DNA from 2 places in the Roseateles sp. DAIF2 genome. Region 1 is predicted to be linked to the other one. Evidence: riboswitches for the same ligand, from Rfam matches in the RefSeq annotation. Region 1 holds a riboswitch; the other holds the start of a gene.
The links. A riboswitch is a leader RNA that binds a small molecule or an ion and turns the genes downstream of it on or off. The one in region 1 is predicted to bind ZMP and ZTP.

Region 1 (14,847 bases):
CAGCACCTCGGTGCCGGCGCCCACCATGCGCAACAGGCGCGCGGTTTCCAGCGCAGGCGCCGCGGCCTGCAGCGCGTCCTGCGCATTGACCCAGCGCGGCAGGCTCACCGCGGCCAGCGGGCTGCGGTAGCCGACCAGCACCATCGTCACCTCGCGCTCGGCCTCCAGCGCCGCGCGGTCCTCGGCATCGACCGCATGCATTTCCTCGTGCACCTGCCAGACCGAGGCCAGGTCGGTCAGCACCAGGCGGTCCAGCACGCTGCCGCCGGGCTCCAGCACGCCGACCACCTGGTAGCGGTGCTCGCCATGCTCGTGCCCGCTCTCGCCCAGGCCATGGCTGCCGGCGAAGCGGTCGCCGATCTTGAGCCCGCTGGCGCGCGCCGCCTCGGCGCCCAGCACCGCCTGCAGCGGCGCCTCCCACAGCCGGCCTTCGCGCAGCTGGCCTTTGTAGAGCTGCAGATAGTCGGGCGTGGTGCCGACGATGCGGTAACCCTTCAGGCTGTCGCCCAGCGACATCGGCACCGCACGCGCCACCAGCGGATGGCCGCGCAGCTGCTGGACCGTGGCCAGCGGGATGTTGCCGGTAGGCACGTCCAGGTGGAACACGCCGGCCAGCATGATCTGCATCGGACTGCCCTTGGCGCCGACCACCAGATCGATGCCGGCCAGGTCGCGCCGCACGCCGGCCTCCAGCTGCTCGCTGACCAGCAGCACGAAGCAGGTCGCCGCCAGGCCCAGACTCAGCAGCAGCAGGTTCAGCGCCGCCACCAGGGGCCGCGCCCAGAGATAGCGCCAGGCCAGGCCGGCCAGCCGCCTCATCGCACAGCTCCCAGCTTGGGCAGCACCAGGCTCGGCAAGCTAGCGCCCAGGCGTTCGGCGACGCGGCCGTCATGGGTGGCCACCACCAGCACCGCGCCCTGCTCCGCCGCGGCCTGCTGCAGCAGGTCCAGGCTGGCCGCGGCGGCCTCGTCGTCCAGATTGGCGGTCGGCTCGTCGGCCAGCAGCAGGCGCGGCCGGCGCAGCAGCGCACGTGCCAGCGCGACGCGCTGTGCCTGGCCCAGGCTCAGCTGGTGCGGCCGGCGCTCGGCCTGGGCGCGCAGGTCCAGGCGCGCCAGCAGTTCCTCGACCCGCGCCGCCTCGACGCCCAAGCCGGCGGCCAGATAGGGCAGGCCCAGGTTGTCGCGCACGCTCAGCGCGGCGCTCAGGTGCAGGCGCTGCGGCACGAAGCCCAGGGTGGCGCCGCGCCAGGCATCGCGCTGGCGCGGGCTCATCGCGCCCAGCTCGCTGCCGGCCATCACGACCTTGCCGGCGCTGGCGCTCAGGAGCCCGGCCATCAGGGCCAGCAGGGTCGACTTGCCGCTGCCCGAGGCGCCGCGCAGCAGCAGGCCCGGGGCGTCGCCCAGCGCGAAGTCGGCGAAGGCAATCTCGGGGCCCTGGTGGTAGCGGTAGCGCAGCCCCTGCAGCTCGATCATGCGGGATCGCGCACCAGGCGCTTGAAGGTGGACAGGAACTTGTCCACCTTGGCGGCGACCACGAAGGCGCAATAGCCCTGGTCCGGATTGCGGGCGTAGTAATGCTGGTGATAGTCCTCGGCGCGGTAGTAGTCGGCCTCGGGCAGCAGCTCGGTGACGACCTTGCCGCCATGGGCCGTTTGCGCCTCGGCCAGCACCTCGCGCGCCACCGCCGCCTGCTCGGGCGTATGGAAGTAGATGCCGGAGCGGTACTGGGTGCCGACATCGGCGCCCTGGCGGTTCAGCGTGGTCGGATCATGGATCGCGAAGAACACCTCCAGCACCTCGCGCAGGCTGAGCTGCGCCGGATCGAAGCGCACGCGCACCACCTCGGCATGGCCGGTCTGGCCCGAGCAGACCTGCTCATAGCTGGGGTTGGCAAGCTGGCCGTTGCTGTAGCCGGACTCGACCGACAGCACGCCGCGCACGCGTTCGTAGACCGCCTCGGTGCACCAGAAGCAGCCGCCGCCCAGGGTGATGGTTTGTGGTTCCTGGCTCATGGATGGAATCCCGCTGATGAAGCCCGCTTGTTGCCGGGCCGAGAGCATAGCCGAGCGCCGGTGACTACTGTGCGGCCAGCGCCAAATCCACCCGCGGGGTCCAGGGCTTGTCCTCCTGGGCCTTGGCCGCCTGCAGATGCGGCGCGGCCAGGAACAGGCGCGCGTTCGGCACGCCCTTGGCGATCAGCGCGTCGCGCACCGCCACCGCGCGCTGCAGCGCCAGCTGGCGCATCGCCTCCTCGTCCACCGCATGGCTGGCCGCCAGCATCGCCTGCATCTGCTCGGCCGGGACCTCTTTCAGCAGGCCGATGAAGTTGCGCGGCCGGTTCGGCAGGTTGCTGTTCTGATAGACCGCGCGCAGCAGGCGCTGGCGCTCGGCCGCGCTCAGCGGCGCCTCGGCCACCTCTGCGGCGGCCTGGCCGCTGGCGTTCTGCTGGCGGCGCAGCTCGCGCCGGCGCTCGGCCTGCAGCGAGGCCTCGACCCGCGCGGCCTGCAGCGCGGCCTTCTCGGTCTGCGGATCGGCCCAGCCGGTCAGGGTGACGTTCAGGCCGGGGCGCTCGGTCAGCGCCTTGGCCACCTTGTCCAGCTGGGCCTGGGTCGTTTCCTGCAGCGCGCTGCTGGCCGGGGCGAACTCGGCATGGCTCTGCTCCGCACCGCCGCCGCCCATCAGCAGCGAGAACGGCGAGGTCAGCGCCTTGCCCAGCAGGTTGATGATCAGCCGGAACACCAGGCCGCCGATGCTGAACTCGGGGTCGTTGAGCGAGCCGCTGACCGGCAGGTTGACGTCGATCACGCCGTTGCCGTCCTTCAGCAGCGCCACCGCCAGCAGCACCGGCAGCTTGGTCGCGTCGGGGCTGTCGATCTTCTCGCCGAAGCTGAGCTGGTTTAGCACGATCTGGTTGTCCGCCTGCAGCTGGCCGCCGGCGGCGATGCGGTAATGCACCTTGGTCGAGAGCTTGCCGCGCTCGATCGCATAGCCGGCGTACTTGCCGGCATAGGGCGACAGCGGCGCCAGCTCGATGTCGGTGGCGGCGGCCCGGATGTCCATCGCCAGCGGCGTGCCGGGATTGAGCTGGCCGCTGATGTCCAGCAGCCCGGTGCCCGCCACCCGACCCTTCAGCGTCAGCGGCGCCATCTCGGGGCTGCCGCTCTCGAAGCCGCCCAGCCGCCCCTGCAGCTCGGTGAGCTTGGCGCTGTAGTTGGGGCGGATGAAGCGGTCGCTGAAGTCCACGCTGCCATTGCTGACTAGGGTCTCGCCCAGCTTCAGCCGCAGCGCCGGCGCCGGCTCGGCGGCCGGGGCGCTGGCCGGTGCGGCGGGCGCCGACGCAGCGGCGGCAGCGGCGGCCTCGGCCGCCTCGCGCGGCCCCAGGTCGCGCAGATTGAAGCGGCCCTGCTCGTTGACGATCAGGCGGGCATAGAAGTCGTTCAGGCTGGCCTTGGCCACTTCGACGCGCGGCACCTGCTGCGGCTGCAGTTCGAGCTTGAGCCCGGCCAGGTTCAGCGCCTGCCAGCTCAAGAGCTCCTCGCCGACCTCGCGCCGGCCCTTCTCCGGCTCGCGCGTCTGCAGCAGGCGCAGGTCGGCCAGCAGCAGGTCGCCACGGGCCTGGGCCGACAGGCCGGCCGCGGCCTGGCTCAGTGCGAAATCGCCGCGGAAACCTGCCTCGGCGCGGCGCAGGTGCAGGCCCAGCGCCGGATCCAGATAGGGGTCGAAGGCCTGCAGCGGCAGGCGCTCGGCGCGCAGGCTGCCGCGCGCCGCCAGTGGCGCCAGCACCAGATCGCCCTGCCATTGCACGCTGCCCAGGCCGGCCGCGGCGCCGCGCCGCGCCCCCGGCCGGCCCAGCTGCAGGCTCAGCTGCACCGGCGAACGGGTGGCCTGGCCCGGGCTCAGGTTCTGCGCCTTCAGGCGCAGTTGCTCGACCACCAGCTGGTAGGGCGCGCCCACGGCCTCGCCCTCGCGCCGGTTCAGCGGCTGCACCGCGGCATCGCTGAGCTGCAGGCCGCCGCGCTCCACCGTCAGGCCGGCCAGGCGCAGCGCCCAGGGTGCCTCGGCACTCGTTGCCGCTGCCGGCTTGGCCGGCGCCGGCAGCAGCTCCTGCACATTCCAGACCCCGGCGGCCGAGCGGCGCAGCTGCAGGCGCGGCTCGCGCAGGTCCAGCTGGCCCAGCTCGACGCGGCGCTTGGCCGGGTCCAGGCTCACCTCGTCCAGGCTCAGGCCGGCCAGGCGCAGCAGCTCCTGGCCTTGCTGACCTTTGTGCAGTTGCCGCGCCTGCAGCCCGTCGAGCGTCAGCTCGCGCAGCTTGGCGACCAGGCGCTGCTCGGGCGCGGGCTCCAGCGGCCGGGCCAGCTCCAGCGCGGCCTTGCCGGCCAGCCGGCCCTGCAGCGCCAGCGGCAGCTCGGCCTGCAGATAGGGCGACAGCCACTCCAAGGCCAGGTCTTGCCAGCCGGCCTCCAGCGCCAGGGCCTCGGCGCCGAGCCGGCCCTGGCCGTCGAGCTTGGCCGCGGCGGCCTTGTCCGGGCCCTGCAGCGCGGCCGCGAAACGCAGCTCGGCGGGCCCCTGCAGCGGCCAGCTCAGGCCCTTCAGCTCCAGCCCCAGCTCCTGCAGTTTCAGCTCGGCGCCGACGCCGGCGTCCGACCAGTCAAGCCCGGCCTGGCGCAGCTCCAGGCGCTGCAGCGCGATCTTCCAGCCGGGCTCCGCGGCGGCTTGCTTGCCGTTGTTCTTCTTGCCCTCATCCTTGCTGGACGCGGGCGGCAGCGGCAGCAGGACACGCCCGGCCGCGTCGCGGCGCAGCGCCAGGCGCGGGCCGGTCCACAGCAGCTCGTCGATCAGCAGCTGGCGCTTCAGCGGCTGCAGCTCCTTCAGCTTCAGGCTCAGGTCCTGCCAGCCAAGCCAGGCCTTCTGCTCGCCCTGGTCCAGCAGCACGTCGCGCAGGCCGAGGCTCCCGCTCAGGCGCAGCTCCGGCGCCTTGGTGGGCGCCTGCGCGAAGGCCAGGCGCAGCTCGGCGCTGAGCCGGCCGCTCTGCGGCGCGAGCGGAAGCTGGCGCGGCCAATAGGCCAGGTAGGGCTTCAGGTCCAGGTCGGCGAACTTCAGGTTCAGCGCCGCCTCGCGCGTCTCGGCGAAGGGCAAGGCCTCGCCGCCGAAATCGAAACCCTGCGCGTTCAGCCGCCCGGACAGATGCGGCTCGACATGCACTTTCACATGGGCGTCGAGCTGGGACAGGAAGGGCAGATCCAGGCGCAGCTGGTCCAGCACATGGCGGCGCTGGTAGGGCCGGTCGTCCAGCAAGACCTGACCCTCGCTCAGGCGCAGGTTGTAGAGCGCGAAGCCGGGGCCGTCGGACTCGGCCTTCGGGTCGGCCGGCGGTTTCGTCCAATGCTCGATCAGGTCGTCGATGTCGTAGCGCCCCTCGGCCAGACGGGCCAGGCGCAGGGTGGGCCGCTGCACCGTCAGCGACTCCAGCACCAGGCTGCGATGCCACAGCGAGCGCAGCGACAGCGCCAGGTCCAGCTCGCCGACCTCCAGCAGGGCCGGGTCCTCGGCCTCGCGGCCCGAGATCTTCAGATCCCGCAGCACCAGGCCCAGCCGCCAGGGCTGGAAGCGCACCTCGCCGACGCTGGTCGGCCGGCCCAGGGCCTCGCTGGCCAGCTTCATGCCCGAGCCGGCCAGCCACCAGGGCAGTAGCAGCATCGTCAGCCCCATCAGCGCCACCGCCACGGCCAGAATGATCAGCAGGCGGCGTAGCCAGGGATGGGACGACAGGGCAATGGACATGGAACTGGGCGATTCTTGAACCGGCCGGATTATCGGGCGGCCGCGCTAGGGCCGGCGCCGATTGCATTCCGTTGCATGCTGAGCATCATGCGCCTGCCCGCGCCCGCCCTTCTCCTTTTTCCTTCTTGCTGTCACCGGTCCGATGAACGAGCTGCTCCAGAGCCTGCACGAACTCAAACCCCTCTTGCTGCCCCTGCTGCTGCCGCCGGGACCGCTGCTGGTCCTGCTGCTGCTCGGCGCCGGCCTGCTGCGCCGGCATCGCTGGCTGGGCCGCGGCCTGCTGGGTGCGGGGCTGCTGGGCACCTGGTTTGCCTTCACCGAGGTCGGCGCCGACGGCCTGCAGCGCGCGCTGCTCGGGCCGGTGCAGGCGCTGGACGCGGCCGCGCTGGAGCGGCTGCGGCTGGACCCGGCCGACTCGGCCGTGCTGGTGCTGGGCGCCGGCGCGCAGCGCGAGGCCCCGGAATATGGCGGGCCGACCCTGAAGCCGCTGAGCCTGGAGCGGCTGCGCTATGGCGTCTGGCTGGCGCGCCGCACCGGACTGCCGCTGGGCTTCACCGGCGGGCCGGCGCGCGAGCTGATGGAACTGAAGCTCACCGAGGCGGCGCTGGCGCGCCAGGCCGCGCGCGAGGAATGGCAGCTGCCGCTGCGCTGGGCCGAGGACCGCTCGCGCGACACGCGCGAGAACGCACGCATGAGCCTGCCGCTGCTGCGCCAGGACGGCGTGCGCCGCGTGCTGCTGGTCACCCATGGCCAGCATATGCCGCGCGCGTTGCGCGCCTTTGGCGAGGCCGCCGCCGGACTGGGCATCGAGGTCGTGCCGGCGCCGCTGGGGCTGCGGCCCACGACGCCCTACAGCCTGGGCGACTGGTTCCCCTCCAGCGACGCGATCCGCAAGACCCGCTATGTGGTCTATGAATGGCTGGGGCTGCGCAGCGGCCGTTGATAAACAGCAGCCTCCAGAAACGACAAACCCCTCCCAAGCCTGGGGCCGGGAGGGGCGGGTGGCTTACGCCACCATTGGGGCTCTGCAGCCATCTGCTACAGGGCTCCTGGCGCGCAGAGACTGCGCCAGAGGTTTGACCTGCTTGGCAGGCCATACAACAGTAGGCCAGCGTCCACGGGCGTTCAAGCCTGGGCGAACCCTAGTTGAAACGGCCGCCCTCAGCCGAAGAGGCGCCGGTACAGATCCTCCATGCGTGTCGAGACCTCGGGCGTCATCGTGATCGTGCGGCCCCATTCGCGCGGGGTCTCGCCGGGCCATTTGTTGGTCGCGTCCAGTCCCATCTTGCCGCCCAGGCCGCTGACCGGCGAGGCAAAGTCCAGGTAGTCGATCGGCGTGTTCTCGACCAGGGTGGTGTCGCGCACCGGGTCCATGCGGGTGGTGATGGCCCAGACCACCTCCTTCCAGTCGCGGATGTTCACGTCCTCGTCCACCACCACGATGAACTTGGTGTACATGAACTGGCGCAGAAAGCTCCACAGCCCGAACATCAGGCGCTTGGCATGGCCGGGGTAGGCCTTCCTGATCGAGATCACCGCCATCCGGTAGCTGCAGCCCTCGGGCGGCAGATAGAAGTCGACGATCTCGGAGAACTGCTTTTGCAGAATGGGCACGAACACCTCGTTCAGCGCCTCGCCCAGGATGGCGGGCTCATCGGGCGGCTTGCCGGTGTAGGTGCTGTGATAGATCGCATCGCTGCGCCGGGTCAGGCGCTTGACCTCGAAGACCGGGAACCAGTCCTGCTCGTTGTAGTAGCCGGTGTGGTCGCCATAGGGCCCCTCCAGCGCGTGCAGATAACCGCCCTTCTCCTTCAGCGGCACGCCGTCCTCGCTGACGGCGCTGTAGCCCGGCTCCGCCACCGGGATATGGCCTTCCAGCACGATCTCGGCGCTGGCCGGCACCTGCAGCGGATGGCCCGGCTCGCCGACGCCGCTGTCCACCACCTCGGTGCGCGAGCCGCGCAGCAGGCCGGCGAACTGGTACTCGGATAGGCTGTCCGGCACCGGCGTCACCGCGCCCAGGATCGTGGCCGGGTCGGCGCCCAGCGCCACCGCGATCGGGAAGGCTTGGCCGGGATTGGCCAGCGCGAAGTCGCGGAAGTCCAGCGCGCCGCCGCGGTGAGCCAGCCAGCGCATGATCAGCTGGCGCCGGCCGATCAGCTGTTGGCGGTAGATGCCCAGGTTCTGGCGCCGGCGCGGCTGGGCCACGCCCTGCGGGCCGCGGGTCACGACCAGGCCCCAGGTGATCAGCGGGCCGGCATCGCCGGGCCAGCAGGTCTGGATCGGCAGGCGCTTCAGGTTGACCTCGGCGCCTTCCAGGATCTGCTGCTGGCAGGCCGCCTCGCGCACCCGGCTGGGCTTCATGTCCCAGAGGGCCTTGGCCATCTGCAGCAGGCGGCCGGCGTCCTTCAGCCCCTTGGGCGGCTCGGGCTCCTTCAGGCTGGCCAGCACATGACCCACGTCACGCAACTCCTGCAGGTTCTCGGCCCCCATGCCCAGCGCCACGCGACGGGTGGTGCCGAACAGATTGGTCAGGGCCGGCATGCTGTGGCCGGTCGGTTTTTCGATCAGCAGCGCGGGGCCGCCGGCACGCAAAACCCGGTCGCTGAGGGCCGTCACCTCAAGTAGGGGGGATACCGGCTCGGAAACGCGCCGCAGCTCTCCCATCCCCTCCAAATTGTGCAGAAAGTCGCGAAGATCACGGTACTTCATAACTGTAAGTAATTTTAACTTGGCCTTATAAGCTTGACGGGTTATTTTTGGTCTTTAGAATCCGCCTGCCCTGAAGCCTTCAGGGTTAACCCGCGTCGTCGCCTTGGGACGGTGATGACGCCCCGCTGCCGATGGACCCGGCCCGGGTCTCGCCAAGCTTGTCGCTTGGCTGGATCCGAGATGTGCCGGCCCATTATCACTGCCATGTCGGCAGGCCCTGCTCCACCAGGAACGGGCCCGATGACAGGGCGGAGAAGAAAGGAGTCGCATGACAGCGCGTCGTGATTTCGTATCCCTCACCCGCGGTGCCGCCGCGGCCGCTACCTTGTTCGTCAAGGACATCGGCCAAGGCCTGCTGGTGGTCAGCCACAACACCCTGGCCCTGCTGGGTCTGGCCGTTGTGGCTGTGCTGCTGATGTTCAGCAGCCAGGCGGATCTCCGCCACAAGCTGGAAACCGAGGCCTTCGGCTGGCTGACCGCCCGCCAGGAGGCCCGCGCCGAGGCTTCCGGCAACACGCTGGCCGGCCTGTCCGAGCCCGAAGCGCTGGTGCGTGCCACCGCGGCCGATCCCAAGGATCTGCCGCGCCAGCAGGCCGCCGTCGCGATGTGGCTGTCGCGCCGCTACAAGGTTGCGCCCGAGCCGATCAGCCGCCTGGTGCAGGAAGCCTGGACCGTGGGCCAGCGCGCCCGCGTCGAGCCGACCCTGATCCTAGCCATCATGGCGATCGAGTCCGGCTTCAACCCCTTCGCGCAGAGCTCCGTCGGCGCCCAGGGCCTGATGCAGGTGATGACCCGCGTGCATGACGACAAGTACGAGGCCTTCGGCGGCAACCTGGCCGCCTTCGACCCGATCACCAATCTGCGCGTCGGCGTGCAGGTGCTGAAGGAGTGCATCCAGCGCGCCGGCAGCCTGGAGGACGGCCTGCGCTACTACGTCGGCGCCGCCAACCTGCCCGACGATGCCGGCTACGCCAACCGCGTGCTGGCCGAGCATGAGCAGATGAAGTCGGTGATCGCCGGCCGCGCCTACACCCCGCCCGCCCGCCCGGTGCGCGAGGCCGCCGCGTCGGCCCCGGCCGCGACGCCGGATCCGGAGCGCGTGGCCCTGCTGAACTGAGCGCGCGAACCGCACATTTTTCTCTCTCCGAGAAGGCCCCGGTGTCCGCTACACTGGGGCCTTCGCGCAACTGGCGATCAAGGCTGCGGACGGCATCAACCGGCCGACGGCCCGAGGTGGTGGACCACCGGGGAGCGCGAACGGTTCAGGGCCCGGGCCCGGCCGACATCAGCCGTTCGCCTGGGCAGCCCAGCACCTGTCGCGATGTGTCGCGGCGGATCGTCTCGGGCCCAACCCTCACCATGACCCACCACCATCATGTTTGATCGCAGCCAATCGACCCTCGCCAACGTCGACCCCGAACTCTGGGCCGCCGTCCAAAACGAAAACCGTCGCCAGGAAGATCACATTGAGCTGATCGCCTCGGAGAACTACACCTCGCCGGCCGTGATGCAGGCGCAGGGCAGCCAGCTGACCAACAAGTACGCCGAGGGCTACCCCGGCAAGCGCTACTACGGCGGCTGCGAATATGTCGACGTGGTGGAGCAGCTGGCGATCGACCGCCTGAAGCAGCTCTACGGCGCCAACTTTGCCAATGTGCAGCCCAACTCCGGCTCGCAGGCCAACCAGGGCGTGTTCTTCGCGCTGCTGCAGCCGGGCGACACCATCATGGGCATGAGCCTGTCCGAAGGCGGTCACCTGACCCACGGCATGGCGCTGAACATGAGCGGCAAGTGGTTCAACGTGATCTCCTATGGCCTGAACGCCAAGGAAGAGATCGACTACGACGCGATGGAAGCCCTGGCCCGCGAGAAGAAGCCCAAGCTGATCATCGCCGGCGCCTCGGCCTACAGCCTGCGCATCGACTTCGAGCGCTTCGGCAAGATCGCCAAGGAGATCGGCGCCTACTTCATGGTCGACATGGCGCATTACGCCGGCCTGATCGCCGCGGGCGCCTACCCGAACCCGGTGCCGCATGCCGACGTGGTGACCTCCACCACCCACAAGAGCCTGCGCGGCCCGCGCGGCGGCATCATCCTGACCAATAGCGAAGAGATCGCCAAGAAGATCAATTCGGCCATCTTCCCGGGCATCCAGGGCGGCCCGCTGATGCATGTCATCGCCGGCAAGGCCGTGGCCTTCAAGGAAGCGCTGTCGCCTGAGTTCAAGGCCTACCAGGAACAGGTGGTCAAGAACGCCAAGGTGCTGGCCGAGACCCTGATCGAGCGCGGCCTGCGCATCGTCTCCGGTGGCACCGAGAGCCATGTGATGCTGGTCGACCTGCGCCCCAAGGGTCTGACCGGCAAGGAAGCCGAGGCCATCCTGGGCGCCGCCCACATGACCTGCAACAAGAACGGCATCCCGAACGACCCGCAAAAGCCGATGGTCACCAGCGGCATCCGCTTAGGGACCCCGGCGATGACCACGCGCGGCTTCAAGGAAGAGCAGGTGCGCGCCACCGCCCACCTGATCGCCGATGTGCTGGACAAGCCGCATGACGAGGCCAACCTGGCCGCGGTGCGCGAGAAGGTCGCGGCCCTGACCCGCGACTTCCCGGTCTACCGCTAAGCCGCGCCCGAAGCCCGCCGATGCGCTGCCCCTTCTGTACCCATACCGAGACCCAGGTCGTCGAGACCCGGGAGTCGGATGAGGGCGATGTGGTGCGGCGCCGGCGGCGCTGCCTGGGCTGCGACAAGCGCTTCACCACCTACGAGCGAGCCGAGATCGCGCTGCCCGCGGTGGTAAAGAAGGACGGCACCCGGGCCGACTTCGACCCGAGCAAGCTGCGCGCCTCGATGCAGCTGGCGCTGCGCAAGCGGCCGGTGAGCATCGAACTGATCGATGCGGCCCTGGCCCGCATCGAGGAAAAGCTGCTGACCAGCGGCGCGCGCGAGCTGCCCTCCACCAAGCTCGGCGAGCTGGTGATGCGCGAGCTGAAGAAGATCGACAAGGTCGCCTATGTGCGATTTGCCTCGGTCTACCGCAGCTTCGAGGATGTCGACGAGTTCCGCCAGCTGATCCGCGACATCTGATCCAGCCCCTCTGAAAAGGGGGGATGCATCCCCCGACGGCAGGAAAGAAAGCGCCGAGCGCGCCTTCTAGATTGGGTTCATGCTCAGTCGCCCCAGCCCTCATCCCTCGCTCCCGCAACGCGGCCTCAGCCTGGTCGAGAGCTGCGTTGTCTGCCTGATCCTGGGCATCCTGCTGGCCACCGCCCTGCCCGCGATGCAGCGGCTCATGCAGGGCCAGCGGTTGCAGCAGATCGCCCACACGCTGATGACCGATCTGCAGCAGGCCCGCAGCGATGCGGTGCGGCGTTCGGACAGCGTGCATTTCCGCTTCAGCCGCCATGCCCTGGGCAGCTGCTATGTGATCCATGGCGGCAGCTCCGGCGATTGCCGCTGCAGCGATGCCGGCCAGGCCGTCTGCAGCGATCCGGCCCTGCTGCTCAAGCTGCAATGGCTGCCCGCCAGCCTGGAGGCCAGCATCAGCGCCAATGTGGCGAACCTGAGCTTCCAGCCGCGCCAGGGCGCGGTCACCTCCACCGGAAGCATCGACATCGTGGCCAGCAACGGCCAGTCGATCCGCCATGTCGTCAGCATCGCCGGCCGGGTGCGCAGCTGCTCGCCCAATGGCAGCGTCGGCGGCCTGCCGCGCTGCGCGACCTGAGGCCTGGCCATGAACATCGCCACCCCACATCGCCAGGGCTTCACCTTGATCGAGGTGATGCTGGCCGTCGTCATCGCCAGCATCCTGGCCGCGTTGACCCTGCCCTCCTACCAGCGCATGGTGCAGAAGGGCCGCCGCGCCGATGCGATCGCGGCGCTGACCACAGTGCAGCAGGCCCAGGAGCGCTGGCGCACCAACCAGGCCAGCTATGCCGACACATTGGACTCGCTGGGCATCCGCTCGGCCGAATCGCCCGCGGGCTACTACCAGATCCGGCTCAGCGAGGTCAGCCACAGCGGCTACACGATCACGGCCACGCCGGTCGAGCGCCGCGTGCAGGCGCAGGATCGGTCCTGCGCCGCCATCACCGTGGTCGCGGAACGCGGTCAGGTGCAGTACGGCGGCAGCAATGCCGCCGGCACCCCCACCACCGAGTGCTGGGCCCGATGAGAGCCGCACGCCGCGCCCCTCGAAGCCGAGCCTCAGTGCGCGGTCTGGGCCTGGTGGAGCTGATGGTGGGCCTCACCGTCGGGCTGATCGTCGTGGCCGGCGCCTCGGTGATGATGGTCGGACAGATCGGCGAGCATCGCCGCCTGATGCTGGAAACCCAGATCCAGCAGGACCTGCGCGCCGCGGCCGATCTGATGCTGCGCGACCTGCGCCGCGCCGGCTACCGGGGCCGGGCCGAGGAAGCGGTCTGGGCCAGCGGCGCTTCGGCGACGACCGCCAACCCCTATGCCCAGGTCCTGTCCGTCGCGCGCGAAGGCGGCGAGGTCAACTACAGCTACTCCAGCGCCCGACCGGACCGGGTGACGACGGAGAACAACCAGGTCGACGCCAACGAGCGCTTCGGCTACCGGCTGCAAACCGGCGTGCTGCAGTTCAACCAGGGCGGCACCTGGCAGCCACTGACCGACCCGCAGACCTTGAAGGTCACCGACTTCCAGGTGCGCATCAACACGCAAGACCTGTCCCTGGAGGAGTTCTGCCTGCAGCCCTGCCCGGCCGCGGCCGCCGACTGCCCGCCACGCCAATTGGTGCGCGATGTCAGCCTGCGCATCGAGGGCCAGGCCGCCCATGACAAGGCGGTCGTGCGCAGCGTCAATCTCAGCGCCCGCCTGCGCAACGACGCCATCGAAGGGAGTTGCGGCACATGAGTTCCATACTGATCCCGCGCCGGCACCAGCGCGGCGCCGCCACGATCGTCGTCGTGATGGTGCTGTTCTTCCTGATCGCGCTGGTCGCGGCCTACACCAATCGCAACCTGGTCTTCGAACAACGCATCTCGGGCAACCACTACCGCGCAGCGCTTGCCCTCGAGACCGCGGAAGCCGGCGCCGAATGGGCGCTTGGCCTGCTGAACGGCGGTTTCATCGATGGCGCCTGTGCCGGCAGCAGCGGCGCCGGCAAGAGCTTTCGCGAGCGCTACCTGAACATCGCCGAGGACCGCCGCATCACGCGTCATCTCGCGGTGGCGGAGCGCGCGGCGGTCAGCGCCTGCCAGCGCAAGGCCGAGTCGGGCTGGGTCTGCCAATGCCCGTCCAACGGCGCGGTCGATCTGTCGGAACCTGGAGAGGCCAGCGCGCTGCAGCCGATGTTCGGCGTCCGCTTCGGCGAGCTGGCGCGGCCCGGTGTGGTCCGCGTGCTGGTGCAGGGTTGCACCGGCGCGCTGGGCCAGTGCCGCAACGCGGCCACCGACCGTGTCGACCTGGCGCAGAACACCCTGCAGTTCCATGCGGCGCTGGTCAGCGCGCTGAAGACGCCACCGGCCGGCCCGCTGACCGCACGCGACACGGTCGACCTCGGCGCCGCGGGCCTGGGCCTGCACAACACCGATCCCCGTCAGGGCGGCTTGCTGATGCAGATCGGCGCGACCGAGTACAGCGGCTCGCTGGCACGCTCGAGCAGCACGCCCGGCACACCGCCCGGCAGCGCCCTGGTGCGCGGCGACAGCACCTTGACCCGCGGCAGCCCCGAGGACATGTTCCGGCTGTTCTTCGGCATGAGCGCGGCCACCTACAGCCAGCAACCCGCGATGCGCGGCGTGGGCTGCGCCGCTGGCGACTGCGGCACGGCCCTGGTCGAGGCTCACGGCCGCGGCGCGGACCTGCTCTGGGTCGAGGGTGGGGCCAGGATCGCCAGCAATATCGAGCTGGGCACGCTCGAACGGCCGGTGCTGCTGGTCGTCAACGGCGCGCTGAGCCTCGACGGACCGATGCGACTCAACGGCCTCGTCTATGTGCGCGGCGACGCGAACTGGAGCAATGGGAGCGGCCAGCCGGCCCGGCTGACCGGCGCCCTGCTCAGCGAAGGCAAGGTCACGGCCGCTGGCCTGGTGGACATCGACTATCACGCCGGCCTGATCCAGATGCTCAGCAATCAGCGCGGCAGCTTCGTGCGGGTGCCGGGCAGCTGGATGGATGCGGTCCAACCATGAAGCAGCGCGGCATCACGCTCGTCGAGGCGCTGGTCGCGCTGCTGATCATGGCCTTCGGCATGGTGGCGCTGGGCGGCCTGCAGGGCCGACTGCGGCTGGGCGCCGACCTGGCCCGTCAGCGCAGCGAGGCCGTACGCCTGGCTCAGCAGGATCTCGAGACCTTGCGCGGCTTGCAGTTTGCGGATGTGGTG
Region 2 (14,847 bases), 2.8 Mb from region 1:
GCAGCTCGCCCGGATTGCTGGTGATCAGGTCGCCCGCGAAGGCCTCGACCGGCCCGCGCCCGCTGGCCGAGGCCTGCGCGCCCTGCAGCACCAGGCCCAGGCCGAACACCTCATGCCAATGGCGGCCGAAGCTGCGCCCGCTCTCGATCCAGGTGCCGAACACGCCGGACCAGGGTGTGGCGAACACCTGGGCGCGATGGAGGGCGGCGGTAGCGGGCATGGTGCGCGCAGTATCGCCGGGCCGTTGAAGCGCGGCGCAACGCCCCCAGCTGGGCAGCTATGGGCGAGCAGCACACCATCATGACCAGCCACAACACCTTCGCGCGGGTTTTCAGGGAGGGGCAGCTCTCGATCGGCCTGTCCCTGCCGCTGCTCGGCCGCGGCCGGACGGTGGCGGATTTCCATGAGCAGTTGGCGCTGGCCCGGCTGGCCGACCGGCTCGGCTATGCCGCGCTGTGGGTGCGCGATGTGCCGCTGAACAGCGCCGGCTATGCCGATCCGGTCGGGCATCTGGATCCCTGGGTGCTGCTGGGCGCGCTGGCCGGCCAGACCGAGCGCATCGCGCTGATCAGCGGCGCCATCGTGCTGCCCCTGCGCCACCCGCTGCACATCGCCAAGGGCGCCATCTCGACCCAGCTGCTGTCGCGCGAGCGCTTCATCCTGGGCCTGGGCTCCGGCGACCGGCCGCAGGAATACGCGGCCTTCGGCCGGAACGGCGAGGAGCGGCGCGAGCTGTTCCGCCGACATTGGGCGACCGTGGCCGCGGCGGTCGCCGAGCAACCCGCGCGCGTCGTGCCGGACCTGCCGGCGCCGGACGGCGACACCGGCAGCTTCTCGCTGCTGCCGGCCCTGCCGGGGCCGCTGCCGCTGCTGGCCGTCGGCTCGGGCGGGCAGAGCGTGGACTGGATCGCGCGCAACGCCGGCGGCTGGATCACCTACCACCGCGAGCCGCAGGACCAGCAGGCCCGCCATCGGCTGTGGCGCAGCGCGGTGGAGCGCGCCGCGCCGGGCGAGTTCCGCGCCTTCGGCACCGCGATGCGGCTGGAGCTGGACGCCGACCCGCGGGCCCCGGCCCGCCCGATCCCGCTGGGCTATGCCACCGGCCGGCTGGGCCTGGCCGCGATCCTGCGCGAGATGCGCGCCGGCGGCACCCACCATGTCGCGCTGGGCCTGCAGGACGACGGCCGCCCGCTGGCCGAGCAGCTGGAGGAGCTCGCCCGCGAACTGCTGCCGGAGTTCCACACGCAAGGCTGAGGCAGCGGAGGCTCGCCATCAGAGTTCGTCGCGCGACATCGCGATCTCCACCCGGGCCGCCTGCAGCACATGGGCCATCGGCGGGCAGGCCTTGCTGACGCCGACCTCGACGCTGGCGATCGGCGGATAGGCGCCGAGCAGGCCGCGCGCGATGTCCTCCGCCAGCGCCTCGACCGTCTGGAACTTGCGGGCGCCGGAGATCCGGGCGACATCGTCGGCCAGCCGGTCGTAGCCGATCGAGCGCTCGAGCCGGTCGTCGCGGTGCGACCGGACCTCGGCGAGATGGCAGCGGACGTCGAACAGGAAACGCTGCCCCAGCCGGCGCTCCTCCTCGTACAGGCCGTGATGACCGAATAGTTGCAGACCCTGGATCGAGATCGATGTGCGCATGCCGTGCCGCTCCCTGCTTGGCAAAGATGTGAGTGGGGTGATCGTGATGCCCAGGCGAGCGGCGGCCGGGATCGCACTCCACGGTGGGGCTCCACCTCGCGTCGCCAGTCATGCGATCCGGCCGGCATCGTACAGTCGCCGGCCATGAGCCTGCGCTACCTCACCCTCCCCGTCACGCCCTTCGCCCAGAACTGCTCCCTGCTGTGGTGCGACCAGACCCTGGACGCCGCGGTGGTCGATCCCGGCGGCGAGCTGCCGCGCCTGCTGGCCGCCGTCGCCGAGCAGGGGCTGGCACTGAAGGCGATCTGGCTGACCCATGCCCATATCGACCATGCCGGCGGCGCCGGCCAGCTGGCGCGCGAGCAGGGCCTGCCGATCATCGGCCCGCACCCGGGCGACCAGTTCTGGATCGACGGCCTGCCGCAGCAGAGCGCGATGTTCCGCTTCCCGCCGGCCGAGGGCTTCACGCCGACGCGCTGGCTGCAGGACGGCGACACGCTGCAGATCGGCCACGAGACCCTGGCCGTGCGCCATTGCCCCGGCCACACGCCGGGCCATGTGGTGTTCCACTCGGCCGCGGCGCAGCGCTGCTTCGTCGGCGACGTACTGTTCGCCGGCAGCATCGGCCGCACCGATTTCCCCGGCGGCGACCATGCGACCCTGATCGCCTCGATCACCGAGCGGCTCTGGCCGATGGGCGACGAGACGGTCTTCATCCCCGGCCATGGCCCGGAGAGCAGCTTCGGCCGCGAGCGGCGCAGCAACCCCTACCTGCGCAATACCTGAGCCGCGCCCGGGCGGCAAGGTGAATTCTTCACAAAAGCCGCCCGCAAGATTCACCGCCGCCGCGCGGGGCGTCTCCCTATGCTTGGTGACAGTACGGTTTGTTACTTCCGTCCTCACCACCGCACAGGGAGCCCATCATGATGGACATCGCCACCGCCTCGCCGAGCCCCGAATTCCGCCGCGAACGCCGCGCCGCGGCCTCACTGAGCAGCCATTGGCTGGGGCTGGTGCTGGAGGAACTGGACTACGGCGTGCTGCTGCTGAACCAGCGCGGCGCGGTGCTGCACAGCAACCGCGCCGCCCGCCAGACCATGGACGCGCAGTACCCGCTGCAGCTGCTGGGCGGCCAGCTGCGCGCCCGCAGCGCCAAGGACATCAAGCCGCTGTACGAGGCCCTGGCCCAGGCCGAGGGCGAGGGCCGGCGCTGCCTGCTGCGCCTGGGCGAGGGCAGCGAGCAGGCCAATGTGGTGGTGGTGCCGCTGAATCGCGATGTCGAGCAGGCCGCGGTGCTGCTGGTGCTGGAGCGGCGCCAGCTCTGCGGCGCGCTGGCCGCGCAATGGTTCGCGCTGCGCTACGGCCTGACCCCGGCCGAGACCGAGGTGCTGAAGGCGCTCAGCGATGGCCATGAGCCCAGCAGCGTCGCGCAGAGCCAGGGGGTGGCGATCTCGACGGTGCGCACCCAGATCCAGAGCATCCGCGCCAAGTCCGGCGCCCCCAGCATCCGCGAGCTGCTGCGCCAGCTGGCGGTGCTGCCGCCGCTGATGTCCGCCCTGTACAACTGACACTGACGCGCCGACTTACATCCTCTAACATGTGGCGCTTCGAACGGCCCCCTCCCCGGGCCGTCGGCCTGGAGAGCGCCCATGGACACGTCCGCCGTTCTTGCGCCGATCCTCGAGCCCGCCCTGGCGGGCCTGCCCGCCCCGCTGGCCGAACTGGCCGCGCGCGGCCTGGCGCGCAGCTATCGCAAGGGCACCCTGCTGATCGAGGAGGGCACGCAGGGCGACTGCATCTACCTGGTGCTGTCGGGCCGGCTGCGCGCCTTCGGCTGCGACGCCCGCGGCCGCGAGGTCACCTATGGCAGCTACGGCGCCGGCGACTACGTCGGCGAGATGAGCCTGGACGGCGGCCCGCGCTCGGCCAGCGTGATCACCGAGGAGCCGAGCCGCTGCGTGATGCTGACGCGCGAATCGATCCTGGCCCATATCGCCCAGCACCCCGAATTCGCGCTGGACCTGCTGACCCGCGTAATCCGGCGCGCCCGCGCGGCCACCTTGTCGACCAAGCAGCTGGCGCTCAACGATGTCTACGGCCGGCTGAAGGCCCTGCTGGAAAGCGCGCCGGACGAGCGCCTGACGCACCAGGCGATGGCGCAGCGCCTGGGCTGCTCGCGCGAGATGGTCTCCAAGCTGATCAAGGACCTGGAGCTGGGCGAATACCTGGCACGCGCCGGCACCGGGCGCTACCAGCTGCTGCGGCCGCTGCCCGGGCGCTGGTGAGCCGGCGGCGCCGTCAGCCGCGCTTGGCCGCCGGCAGCGGCGGCGCGACCTCGTAGCGGCGCGCCGGCTTCTCGGCGCGCGCGTACAGGCCCTCGACCTTGGGCAGGTTGGCCTGGATGTCGCGGATCCGGCTCGGGCCGGCCGGGTGGGTGGACAGCCATTGCGGCGGCGCGCCCTTGCTGGCCTCGCCCATTTTCTGCCACAGGCTGACGCCGGCCGCCGGGTTGTAGCCGGCGCGCGCGGCCAGCTCCATGCCGACCAGATCCGCCTCGCTCTCGTCCTCGCGGCCGAACTTCAGGGTCAGCAGCTGGCTGCCCATGCTCAGCACCGCGTCGCCGACATTGCCCAGGCCCAGCAGGCCGGACAGCAGGTTGGCGCCGACGCGGGTCGCGGTGGTCTTGGCCATGCGCTCGCGCGCATGTTCGCGCAGCGCATGGGCCACCTCATGGCCCATGATGGTCGCGACCTCGTCGTCGCTCAGCTTCAGCTTCTCGAGGATGCCGTAATAGAAGGCGATCTTGCCGCCCGGCATGCAGAAGGCGTTCAGCTGGGCGCTGCCCAGCAGGTTGACCTCCCAGCGCCACTGGCGCGCGCGCGGGTTCCAGCCGTAGGAATGCGGAATGATGCGTTCGGCGATCGCACGCAGGCGCTGCAGCTGCGGGTTGCCGTCCGGCGCCAGCCCGTTCTGCTGGCGCGCCTGGGCCATCATCTGCTGGTACTGCTGCGCGCCGGCCTGCTCGACCTGCTCGGCCGGCACCAGCTTGGAAATGCTGCTCTGCGACCCGACCTCGACGCCCTCGCGGGCCCAGGCCGGCAGCGCCGCGCCCAGCGCTCCGGCGCCCAGCAGACCGGTGAACAGGCGGCGGCGCGGCGCGGCAACGCCCTCGCAGGCGCGGCAGGCGCAACGGCCGAAACCATAGGCGGGTTCATAGGGCAGGCGCAGATCGTCGTGGCAGCGGAAGTCGTCGTGATGCATGCCCGTATTCTGAGCCAGATCAATGACCTGACCGACAATAGCGCCCATGGTCACGCCTCCCACGCCCGTTGCGGGCGCCCATTTCGACACGCAGCAGTTCCGCGCCGCCCTGGGCATGTTCGCCACCGGCGTCACCATCGTCACCGCGCGCGGCCCGGACGGCACCCTGGTCGGGCTGACCGCCAATTCCTTCAACTCGGTCTCGCTGTCGCCGCCGCTGGTGCTGTGGAGCCTGGCGCGCAGCGCCGCCTCGATGGCGGTGTTCAGCCGCGGCTCGCATTACGCGATCAATATCCTGGCCGCCGACCAGAAGGCGCTGGCCCAGCGCTTCGCGACCCGCGACATCGACCGTTTCGCCGGCGTGGCTTGGCGCGAGGGCGCCGGCGGCGCGCCGGTGCTGGAGGGCGTGGCCGCGGTGTTCGAATGCGCCAACCGCAGCCGCTACGAAGAGGGCGACCATGTCATCTTCGTCGGCGAGGTCGAGAGCTGCGAGGCCCAGCCGCAGGCCCAGCCGCTGCTCTTCCACGGTGGGCGGTATTACACGGAATTGCCGATTTGATGGGCCTTGCGGCCCGATTTCGACGCAGACCGTTACGCAAGAGCCGATCCGGAAACGCCTGGAAACGACCGGGCTCGGGACAATTTCGTACGGGCGCCAGCCGGCAACGATCGGCAGCCCGCGAAAGGTCCCAAGATGTTGCTCACCTGTTCCCATTGCCAAGCCCGAAACCATGTGCCCGAGGCCGCTGCGCGGCTCGACCCCAGCTGTGAACGCTGTGCCCGACCGCTGCTCAGCGGCGAGGTGCTGGAGCTGACCGAGGCGAACTTCGACGCGGTCGTCGCCGGCAGCGAGCTGCCGGTGCTGGTCGACTTCTGGGCCCCCTGGAGCGGCCCGGCCCGCATGATGGAGCCGCAGCTGAACCAGGCCGCCAGGCAGCTGAAGGGCCTCGCGCTGATGGTCAAGGTCAACAGCGACGCCAACCCCCGCCTGGCCCAGCGCTTCGCGATCCGCGCGATCCCAACCCTGGCCCAGCTGCGCGCCGGCCAGGAGGTGCAGCGCATCAGCGGTGCGCTGCAGGCGCCGCAGATCCTGGAGTGGATCCAGTAGGGCTGCGCCCTCAGGCGCGCCCGGCCGGGAAGGCCTGCGGCGCGACTATCGCCAGGCGCCAGCGCCAGGCTCGCCAGCAGCACCTGACGCAGGCGCTGCACATGGCCGGGCATCAGTCGGGCCAGCTGCGGATGGTTCTGCTGCAGCACGCTGGAACACAGCGCCATCCAGCCGCCCAGCAGCACGATGCCGCCGCTCACCGCCAGCGCCAGCCCCGGCCGCGCCAGGGCGGAGAGCCATAGCAGCAGCGGCAGGCCCGCCAGCAGCCCCCCACCTCCAGCAGGCTGTAGGCCTTGGAGATCGTCATCGGGTGCACCGCCCGCAGCTGGGCCTGCTCGCGCACCGAGGGGATTTCCTGACCCGCCACCAGCTGGCGGTAGATCGGTTCGCTGGCGCCGGTGTTGACGCTGAAATGCAGGGCATCTGTCATGTGTACCAGTACAGCAGTACACCTAGGTAGCAGGCGTCAAGCATGCCGATCGTCATGACCTGACAGGTCATCGACGCGCAGCGCGGGTTTGCGCACAGTAGCGCTCAACGCAAACAGGTTTCTTCCTCACCCACTCAACCACCGGAGCCTCACCATGAGATCGATCCTGCCCTCGCCGTTCCTGAAGTTCGCGCTGATCGCCGATGCCGTCGTCGGCGCCGCGATGGCGGCCCTGCAGCTGCTGTTCGCCAAGGAGCTGGCGGCACCGCTGGGCCTGCCGGCCGAGCTGCTGACCGGCACCGGCCTGTTCCTGGTCGCCTATGTCGCGCTGCTGCTGGTGATGGCCAGCCGGGCCCGCCTGTGGGCGGCGCTGGTGCAGTTCGTCGTGATCGGCAATGTCGGCTGGGCGCTGGGCTGCGCCGGGCTGATGCTGGGCGGCGGTGCGACCGCCCTGGGCCTGGCCTTTCTGGTCGTGCATATCGCCGGCGTGCTGAGTTTCGCCACGCTGGAGCAGATCGGCCTGCGCCGCTCCGCCCCGGCGGGCGGTGCGGCCCGCACGGCCGTGGCCTTCTGATGCAGCAGGCAGGCCGGCCTAGAAGGCGGTCTGCCTGAAGGTGTTGCGGCCCGCGCCCTTGGCCTCGTAGAGCGCCTCGTCGGCGCGCTGCAGCAGGGCCGCCGGCGTCACCGTCGCCGCGCCACCGCCGCTCTGATACGCGATGCCGATGCTGGTCGTGACCTGCAGGCGCTGGCCCTCCAGCTCGAAGGGACGGGCGATCGCCGCAGCGATCTTGTGCGCCACCAGCGCCGGCTCCTCCTCGCCGCTGAGTTCCTCCAGGATCACGACGAACTCGTCGCCCGCCAGCCGCGCCACCAGGTCGACGCTGCGCACGCTCTCGCGCAGCCGGCGCGCGAACTCCTTCAGCACCGCGTCGCCCATCGCATGGCCCAGGCTGTCGTTGATGGACTTGAACTTGTCGACATCGAGGAACAGCAGGGCCAGCGCCCGGCCGCTGCGCGCGGCGCGCGCCAGCGCCAGCGGCAGCACCTCGTCGAACTGGTGCCGGTTCGCCAGCCCGGTCAGGCTGTCGTGGCGCGCCAGCGCCAGCAGCTCGCGCTGCACCTCCTTCAGCACCGTGATGTCCTGGCTCAGGCCGTAGATGCCCTGCACCACGCCATCGGGGCCGAAGTCCGGCACATAGTCGTTGCGCAGCCACAGGGGCTGGCCATCTCGCTCGGATTCCAGCTCGAAGCTGACCCGCTCGCCGGCCAGCGCGCGACGCAACCAGGGCGCGCGCTGCGCATAGCGCCGCTCGTCCAGCACTTCCTTGATCGGCCGCCCCAGCGCCTGCTCCGGCTCCATGCGAGTCCAGGCGCGGAAGGTGGCGTTCAGGAAGCTCAGGCGCTCCTGCGTGTCGACGTAGGAGATCAGCACCGGCAGGTTGTCGGTGATGTCGCGCAGGCGCTTTTCGGTGGCCTGCAGCGCGGCCTGGGTGCGCAGCATCGCGGCCTCGCGCTGGCGCTCGGCGGTGACGTCGCGCAGGGTCAGCGCCACGCCGTCGCCGACCGGCACCACCTGGTGCTGCAGGCTCAGGCCGCGCGCCGCCGGCATGTCCAGGCCGAACTCGTCCTGCAGGGTGCGACGGCTGCGCAGCGCCGCGCAGTACAGCATCAGGAAGCGGCTGTCGCCGCCGTCCGGGAACACCTCGCTGCGCAGCCGGCCGATCAGCTCCTCCTTGCTCTTGCCCAGCAGCTGGGCGCCGCGCGCATTGCAATGGCTGAAGCGGAAGTCCAGCAGATTGCCGCGCGCATCGCGCTCGGCGCGCAGCATCCAGAAGGCATCGGTGCTGGCGTCCCAGGCGGCCTCGAACTGCGCGCGCGCGCGTTCGCGCGCCGCCTGGCTGCGCCGCAGGCTGGCCGCGGCCAGGCTCAGCCCGCCGAAGGCCAGCAGCAGGGCCAGGCAGGCCAGCGCGGTCAGGCGCAGCAGCAGCGCGCGCCGCGCCTCGTAGGGCGCCAGCACCTCCTCCAGGCTCAGGCCGCCGAGGGCCACCAGCGGATAGCCCTGCATGGTCTTGTAGGCCAGGCGACGCTGCACCCCGTCGAGCTTGCTGCCGGCGACATAGCTGCCCTCGGGCCAGCGCTTCAGCTGCTCGATCAGGTAGTTGTTGCCGGCGGTGTCGCCGAACCACAGGCGCTCGCCGGAGCGGCGCGCGCGCAGCACCCAGTCCAGGCCCACCAGCGCGACCACGCCCTGGCGGCCGAACTGGCTGGCGCGGTAGAAGTCGGTGAAATGGCGCGGATCCAGCAGCACGACGAGCACGCCGGCGAAGTCGCCGTCGCCATGCTGCAACCGGCGCGTCAGCGGCAGCTGCCAGGGCTGGCCGGCGCGCCCCGGCTCGGGCCGGGCGATGAACAGGCCCGCCGAGCCGGGGTCGCGATGCACTAGGAAATAGTCGCGCCCGCCGACCTCCTCCACCGCCATCGGCCGGGTCGCATCCAGCACGCGGCCGCGCGCATCGGCCAGGTAGAAGCCGATCACGCCGGGCAGCTCCGCCAGACCCAGCTTCAGCAGGCTGGTCTGCGCGCCGCCGGCCCAATCCTCGCCGCGGGCGCGCTGCTCGACCTGCAGCGCCGCGAAATTGCTGATCAGGTCGACCTGCTGCAGGCTGCGCCGCGCATATTCCTCGAAGGCCTGGGTCAGGCCGGTGACGCGGGCCTCGGCCTCGCGCTCGACCTGCTGCCGCTCGGTCGTCAACTGGCCCCAGATCAAGAGGCAAAGCCCTGCAATCGTGGCCACGCCCAGCAGCGGCAGAGCCCAGACCAGCAGGTCCAGCCTGTTGCGCCGGCGACCCAGGAACTGCAAGGGCATGATGCCGAGACCTTCCACATCGCATGGTCCGTCCCTGCACAGCCTGATCCCGCCTCGCCGGGCGGTCCTGCGGTCCAGCATACGCCGCCGCCACGAGCTTGGGAAAGCCGGGCGATGCCCCCGATTCAGGGGCTGGCGCGCCCCGCGGCGAAGCGCGCGAACCAGTCCACCGCCTCGGCATTGGCCATCGCGTCGCGCACCGGCCGCGCCGCTGTCATGCCGGCGTCATCGGCCTGCCATATCGGTATCGCAGCATCGCGGGCTCACGCTGTCAACGTCATGGACCACGCCATCCCGCACAAGACCGAGCTCGCGCACCGCCTGCTGGCGGGCCCGCGTCAGGCCATCCCGGCCGGCTTGCGCATGCTGCTGATCATGGTCGACGGCCGCAAGCCGCTGGGCGAGCTGGCCACGCTGGCGCGTGGACTGGGCCTGCAGCCGCAATCGGCCTTCGAGCAGCTACGCGGCCAGGGCCTGATCGCCTGGGCGGGCGAGCAGGGCCAGGCCGGGCGCGAGCGCGCGCAGCGCCTGGTGCGGGCCAAGTTCTTCGCGCTGGACCTGGCCGCGCGCATGCTGGCCGGGCGCGACCAGGGCCTGCGCGAGGGCGCCCGCGCGGTCGACTCGGAATCGAGCTTCGCCGCCTGGCTGGACGAATGCGCGGCCGAGATCACCCGCTCGGCCGACGCCGAGCGCGCGGCGCTGTTCCGCGAGCGCGTGCTGGCCGCGGCCGCCTGAGCGACGTCTTCATCGGCCCGTCACGCGTGCCGACCATACTGGCTGCCATCGATCCGACGACAGGCAGTCATCATGGCCGCGCAGCCACCGCATCAGCCCGCTCCCCCGACGGCACCGGACCAGCTCTGGCGCACCCTTTCCGGCACCCTGGCGCTGGCCGGCTTCGAGCCCAGCGACTTCGAGCTGACCGCCGGGCCACCGGACGGCCTGCGGGCGATCGGCCTGCCCGACCGGCTGCTGACCCTGCGCCGGCGCTCGACCGGGCACCGCCAGCTCTACGCGATTGCGCCGGGCAGCCCCTGGCTGTTCAGTGCCTTCGCCGACCTGACCGCCGGCCGCTTCGGCAGCCCGCCGCGGCATTGACCATCGCTCGACCGATTCTCGCCGCCGGCGTCGTTCGCATGGCCCGATGCTGAACACGCCCCAACCGCCGGCCGCCACCCTGCTGCCACCCACGCTGCCCAGCTATGGCGCCGATGCCCATGGCCTGATCTGCGGCTACCGCTTCCGCCCCGGCCGGGCGGCGGAGGCGATCGCCTCCGCCGAGGCGGCGCTGCCGCTGGCGGGCGCGGCGCCCGACGAGCCGGGCAGCTTCGTCTGGCTGCACCTGAACCTCAGCCATGCCGGCGCCGAGGCCTGGATGCGCACCCATGCCGAGCTGCCGGACAGCTTCTACGAGGCGCTGCACGAGGGCTCGTCGCGCTCCACCCGCATCGAGCGCGACGGCGACACCTTGTTCGCGGTGATCAACGACATCACTTTCGACTTCAGCTTCGACGCCAGCGACGTCGCGACCCTGTGGCTGGCGGTCGGGCCGGGCCTGGTACTGAGCGCGCGGCGCCAGCCGCTGCGCTCGGTGGACCGGCTGCGCATGGCGGTCAAGCGCGGCGAGCCGCTGGCCTCCAGCGTCGCGCTGCTGGACCATCTGCTGAGCGACCAGGCCGACGAGCTGCAGCGCATCGTGCGCCAGGCGACGATGCGGGTCGACGACATCGAGGATGCGCTGCTGGCCGGCAAGCACGAGGGGCATGGCGGCGAGATCGCGCGGCTGCGCCGCCTGATGGTGCGGCTGCAGCGCCTGCTGGCGCCCGAGCCCAGCGCGCTGATGCGCACCCTGAGCCGCCCGCCGGCCTGGCTGGCCAGCGAGGACCGCGAGCAGCTGCGCCGCGCCAGCGAGGAGTTCGCGCTGGTGCTGGGCGACATCGCGGCGCTGCAGGAGCGCATCAAGCTGATGCAGGACGAGAGCGCCGCCCGCGTCGCCGAGGACAACAACCGCAGCCTGTTCACCCTGACCATGGTCACGGTGCTGGCGCTGCCGATCAACCTGGTCTCGGGCCTGTTCGGCATGAACGTCGGCGGCATTCCCCTGGCCGAGCACGGCCATGGCTTCTGGATCATGGTGAGCCTGATTGCCGGGCTGACCGGGCTGATCGCGTTTCTGGCCCTGCGGCGCATGCGGCGCTAGCGCGAACGGCAGCATGGTGAAATGGGTGGAACGCGCAAACCAGGTTGAACATGCCCTCGACGCCGCCCTTTGTTGCCGTGCTGCTCTACCCGGGCTGCATCTTCTTCGAGATCGCGCTGGCGGCCGAGACCCTGCGGTCGCGCCACGCCATCCGCTACTACACGCCCGACGGCGCGCCCCATGCCGCCTCGAACGGCGCGGAGGTGGCCGCATCCGGCAGCTGTGCGGAACTGGCACGGGAGGAGCCGGCCGCCCTGCTGATTCCCGGCGGCGATCCGCGCAGCATCCTGCTGCCGAGCAACCGGGCCGCGGCCGCGCTCACCGCGCTGGACGAGCGCGGCTGCCTGCTGGCCGGCATCTGTGCCGGCAATCTGGTGCTGGCGGCCTCGGGCCGGCTGCGCGGCCGCCGCGGCACCCACAACTACACGCCGGAACATGCAGCGCCGGAAGCGGTCGCGGCGACGGCCAACTACTGGGAGGGCCTGGAGTTCGTCCGCGCCGACCTCGTGCGGGACGGGCGGCTCATCACCGCGCAACCCTGGGCCTATCGGCAGTACGCCGCGGCGGTGGCCCTGGCACTGGGCGTGATCGCGCCACAGGAAGCGGCCGAGCTGGTCAGCTATCCGGCGCGGCGGGCCTATGGCCAGCAGGCCTGAACGCATCGAGGTACCGCGCGCGGCGGTCCGCCTGATGCGCTTTCCCGACGCCATGGCGCATGACCCGGCCATCGAGGCCTGGATGGCGGGACAGGCGGACGAGCTGGGCGAGATCGCACGGCATTGGTTCGCGGTGATCCGCCGCTGCGCCGGCGCCGAGCTGCGCGAGCTGCTGCACGACGGCCACCCGACCGCCTGTGTCGGCGATGCGGCTTATGCCTATGTCAATGCCTTCCGCGCGCATGTCAATGTCGGCTTCTTCCTCGGCACCGGCCTGGCCGATCCGGCGGGACTGCTGCAGGGCAGCGGCCGGTTCATGCGCCATGTGAAGCTGCGCCCCGGCGAGGCCGTCGATGCCGCGGCCTTGGAGGCCCTGATCGAACGCGCCTGCCGCGACATGGACGCACGGCGGCGGCGCGAGCCCCCGGTCTGATTCGAAACTCCCTGCGCGCTCAGGCCAGGTCGACGAAGCGCCACCAATCCCGCGTGAACGGATGCCGCCGATAGCCGCTCACGCCGGGCTGGCACAGGTCGGTGCGCAGCGCATGCCAATGCGCCAGATAGGGCATGTAGGCCAGCATCATGCGATTGGCGCGGCGCATCAGCGCGAGGCGCTCCGGGCCGTCGGGCAGCGCGCGCTGGGTTTCGTAGAGGCGGTCGTAGGCGGGCAGCTTGAAGCGCGCGTCGTTGGACTGGCCGGCGTTGGGGCCGTAGGCCATGCCGAGGAAGAAGTCGCCGTCCGGGAAGCTGATGTTCCAGCTGTAGCTCCACATCATCAGTTGGCCGGCCAGGGTCTTCTTGATCAGCTCGCCGAAGGTGCCGATGTCGAATTCCAGGCGCAGGCCCAGCAGGTCCATGCGCTTCCTCCACAGCTCGTTGAGCGCGCGCTGGCGCTGGTCCTCGACGCCCGCCAGGCGCAGGGTCAGGCGTGAGCCGTCGGGGTTCTCCAGATAGCCATCGCCGTCGACATCGCGATAGCCGTAGAGGTCCAGCAGCGCGCGGGCGCGCGGCAGGTCGGCGCTGCCCATCTCGCTTTTCAGCACCGGGTCATGGCCGTAGACCGCGGCCGGCAGCAGCGACTGCGCGGGCAAGCCCTGGCCCTTGAACACCAGGCGCAGCTCGGCCTCGTTGTCCAGGCCCAGCGCGATCGCGCGGCGCAGCGCCACCTTCTCGGGCGTGTAGCCGCCGACCTGGGCATCGTCGAAGTTGAAGAAGGTCAGGCGCGTGTCCGGTCCCAGACTGCTGCGCGCCTGGATGCCGCGCTTGGCCAGGTGCGGCGCCAGGCGGCCGCCGGGCAGCACCAGCGGCGCAACGCCGGTGGGCATCTCCACCACGTCCAGCTCGCCGGTCGCGAAGGCCAGCCAGCGCGGCTGCTCCTCGATGATCACGTTGACCTCGACCCGGTCCACCAGCGGCAGGCGGCGCCCGGCCAGGCGCTGCACGAGGGCCTGGCCCTCGGCGTCGTCGGCCGGCGGTTCGGCGGCGAAGAACTGCTCGCGAAAGCGCGGGTTGCGCTCCAGCAGGATCTGCGAGCCGCGCCGCCAGCGCGCGAGCCGGAACGGGCCGGTGCCGACCGGATGGGCCATGATGTCGCCGCCATAGGCCTCGACCACCTCGCGCGCGATCGCACCGGTCAGGCCGGCATCGGCGAACAGCTGGGTCAGGCGCGGCGCGCTCTGCGCGACGCGGATCTCGAAGCGGTAGCGGTCCAGCGCGCGCAGGCCCTCGACCGCCGCGTCATAGTCCAGCCCGCGCTTGGCGCGAATCGCGCGCTCGCGCAAGGCCTGCATGCCGAGGATCTGCGCGTTCTCGAAATGGTGCAGATGCTCGGTCTTGATGCGCGGGTCGAAGAAGCGCTTCAGGGTGTAGACATAGTCCGCCGCCACCAGCTCGCGCGGCTTGCCGCCGAAGGCCGGATCGTCGGCAAAGAAGATGCCGGGCCGGAGCGTGAAGACGAAGCGCCGATGCTCGTCGCCGACCTCGGGCAGGGCCGCGCAGGTCTGCGGGATCAGCCGCGCCGGGCGCGCCAGATAGTCGTAGGTCAGCGGCGCCTCGAAGATATGCGCATTGACCGCCACCGAGGTCTGGTCCGAGACCTGCGGCGGGTCGAAGCCGACCTCGGCGCTGTTGTAGGCCAGGCGCAGGGTCTTGGGGCGGGCCGACGATGAAAGAGGCTGCGCACCCGGGGCGGTGGGCAGCAGCGCGGCACCGGCCAGCAGGGTGCGGCGCTTCATCGCGCGGCGCCCCGCTGCTGCTGCGGGTCGATGTCGACGAAATGCCAGAACTCGTTGCGGAACAGCGGGCGCCGGTAGCCGATCAGCCAGGGCTGCGACAGGTCGTTGATGATGCGGTGCACATGGGTCTTCTCGGGCACGTAGACGGCCTGCAGGCGCTTGGCCTGCAGGAACAGGGCCTCGCGCTCCGGCCCATCGGGCAGCAGCTGCATGCGCTCGTAGAGCCGATCAAAGGCCGGCAGCTGGAAGCGCGCATAGTTCTGCGCGCCGGTCGCGGGGCCGTAGAGGCGCTGCAGCTGGCTCAGGCCGTCGGGCGAGGTGGCGCTGTTCGCCAGCATCCACAGCTGCAGCTTGCCGGCGCGGGCCTGCTTCAGCTGCTCCGGCCATTTGCCGGAGAAGAAGCGCGTCCGGATGTTGACCGCGTCGAAGTTGCGCTTCCACAGCTCGT

Region 2: another riboswitch for ZMP and ZTP. It lies ahead of folB (dihydroneopterin aldolase); the one in region 1 lies ahead of glyA (serine hydroxymethyltransferase).

The regions. Positions count from the first base shown of each region.
Region 1 is NZ_CP049919.1:2,974,863-2,989,709, reverse strand. It holds gene G8A07_RS13630 (ABC transporter permease) at 1-819, opposite strand, end outside; gene G8A07_RS13625 (ABC transporter ATP-binding protein) at 816-1,472, opposite strand; gene msrA (peptide-methionine (S)-S-oxide reductase MsrA) at 1,469-2,011, opposite strand; gene G8A07_RS13615 (DUF748 domain-containing protein) at 2,076-5,780, opposite strand; gene G8A07_RS13610 (YdcF family protein) at 5,923-6,723, shown strand; gene ubiD (4-hydroxy-3-polyprenylbenzoate decarboxylase) at 6,942-8,492, opposite strand; gene G8A07_RS13600 (lytic transglycosylase domain-containing protein) at 8,761-9,609, shown strand; ZMP/ZTP riboswitch at 9,666-9,802, shown strand; gene glyA (serine hydroxymethyltransferase) at 9,868-11,118, shown strand; gene nrdR (transcriptional regulator NrdR) at 11,139-11,582, shown strand; gene G8A07_RS13585 (GspH/FimT family pseudopilin) at 11,662-12,219, shown strand; gene G8A07_RS13580 (type IV pilin protein) at 12,229-12,669, shown strand; gene G8A07_RS13575 (PilW family protein) at 12,705-13,376, shown strand; gene G8A07_RS13570 (PilX N-terminal domain-containing pilus assembly protein) at 13,373-14,656, shown strand; gene G8A07_RS13565 (prepilin-type N-terminal cleavage/methylation domain-containing protein) at 14,653-14,847, shown strand, end outside.
Region 2 is NZ_CP049919.1:5,748,950-5,763,796, forward strand. It holds gene G8A07_RS26460 (AraC family transcriptional regulator) at 1-220, opposite strand, end outside; gene G8A07_RS26465 (TIGR03571 family LLM class oxidoreductase) at 301-1,254, shown strand; gene folB (dihydroneopterin aldolase) at 1,273-1,644, opposite strand; ZMP/ZTP riboswitch at 1,686-1,766, opposite strand; gene G8A07_RS26475 (MBL fold metallo-hydrolase) at 1,789-2,430, shown strand; gene G8A07_RS26480 (LuxR C-terminal-related transcriptional regulator) at 2,568-3,212, shown strand; gene G8A07_RS26485 (Crp/Fnr family transcriptional regulator) at 3,294-3,929, shown strand; gene G8A07_RS26490 (M48 family metallopeptidase) at 3,943-4,905, opposite strand; gene G8A07_RS26495 (flavin reductase family protein) at 4,952-5,464, shown strand; gene G8A07_RS26500 (thioredoxin family protein) at 5,639-6,013, shown strand; gene G8A07_RS26505 (hypothetical protein) at 6,210-6,443, opposite strand; gene G8A07_RS26510 (hypothetical protein) at 6,598-7,017, shown strand; gene G8A07_RS26515 (diguanylate cyclase domain-containing protein) at 7,036-9,309, opposite strand; gene G8A07_RS26520 (hypothetical protein) at 9,589-10,044, shown strand; gene G8A07_RS26525 (hypothetical protein) at 10,117-10,407, shown strand; gene G8A07_RS26530 (transporter) at 10,454-11,509, shown strand; gene G8A07_RS26535 (DJ-1/PfpI family protein) at 11,560-12,165, shown strand; gene G8A07_RS26540 (DUF1801 domain-containing protein) at 12,149-12,598, shown strand; gene G8A07_RS26545 (ABC transporter substrate-binding protein) at 12,618-14,399, opposite strand; gene G8A07_RS26550 (ABC transporter substrate-binding protein) at 14,396-14,847, opposite strand, start outside.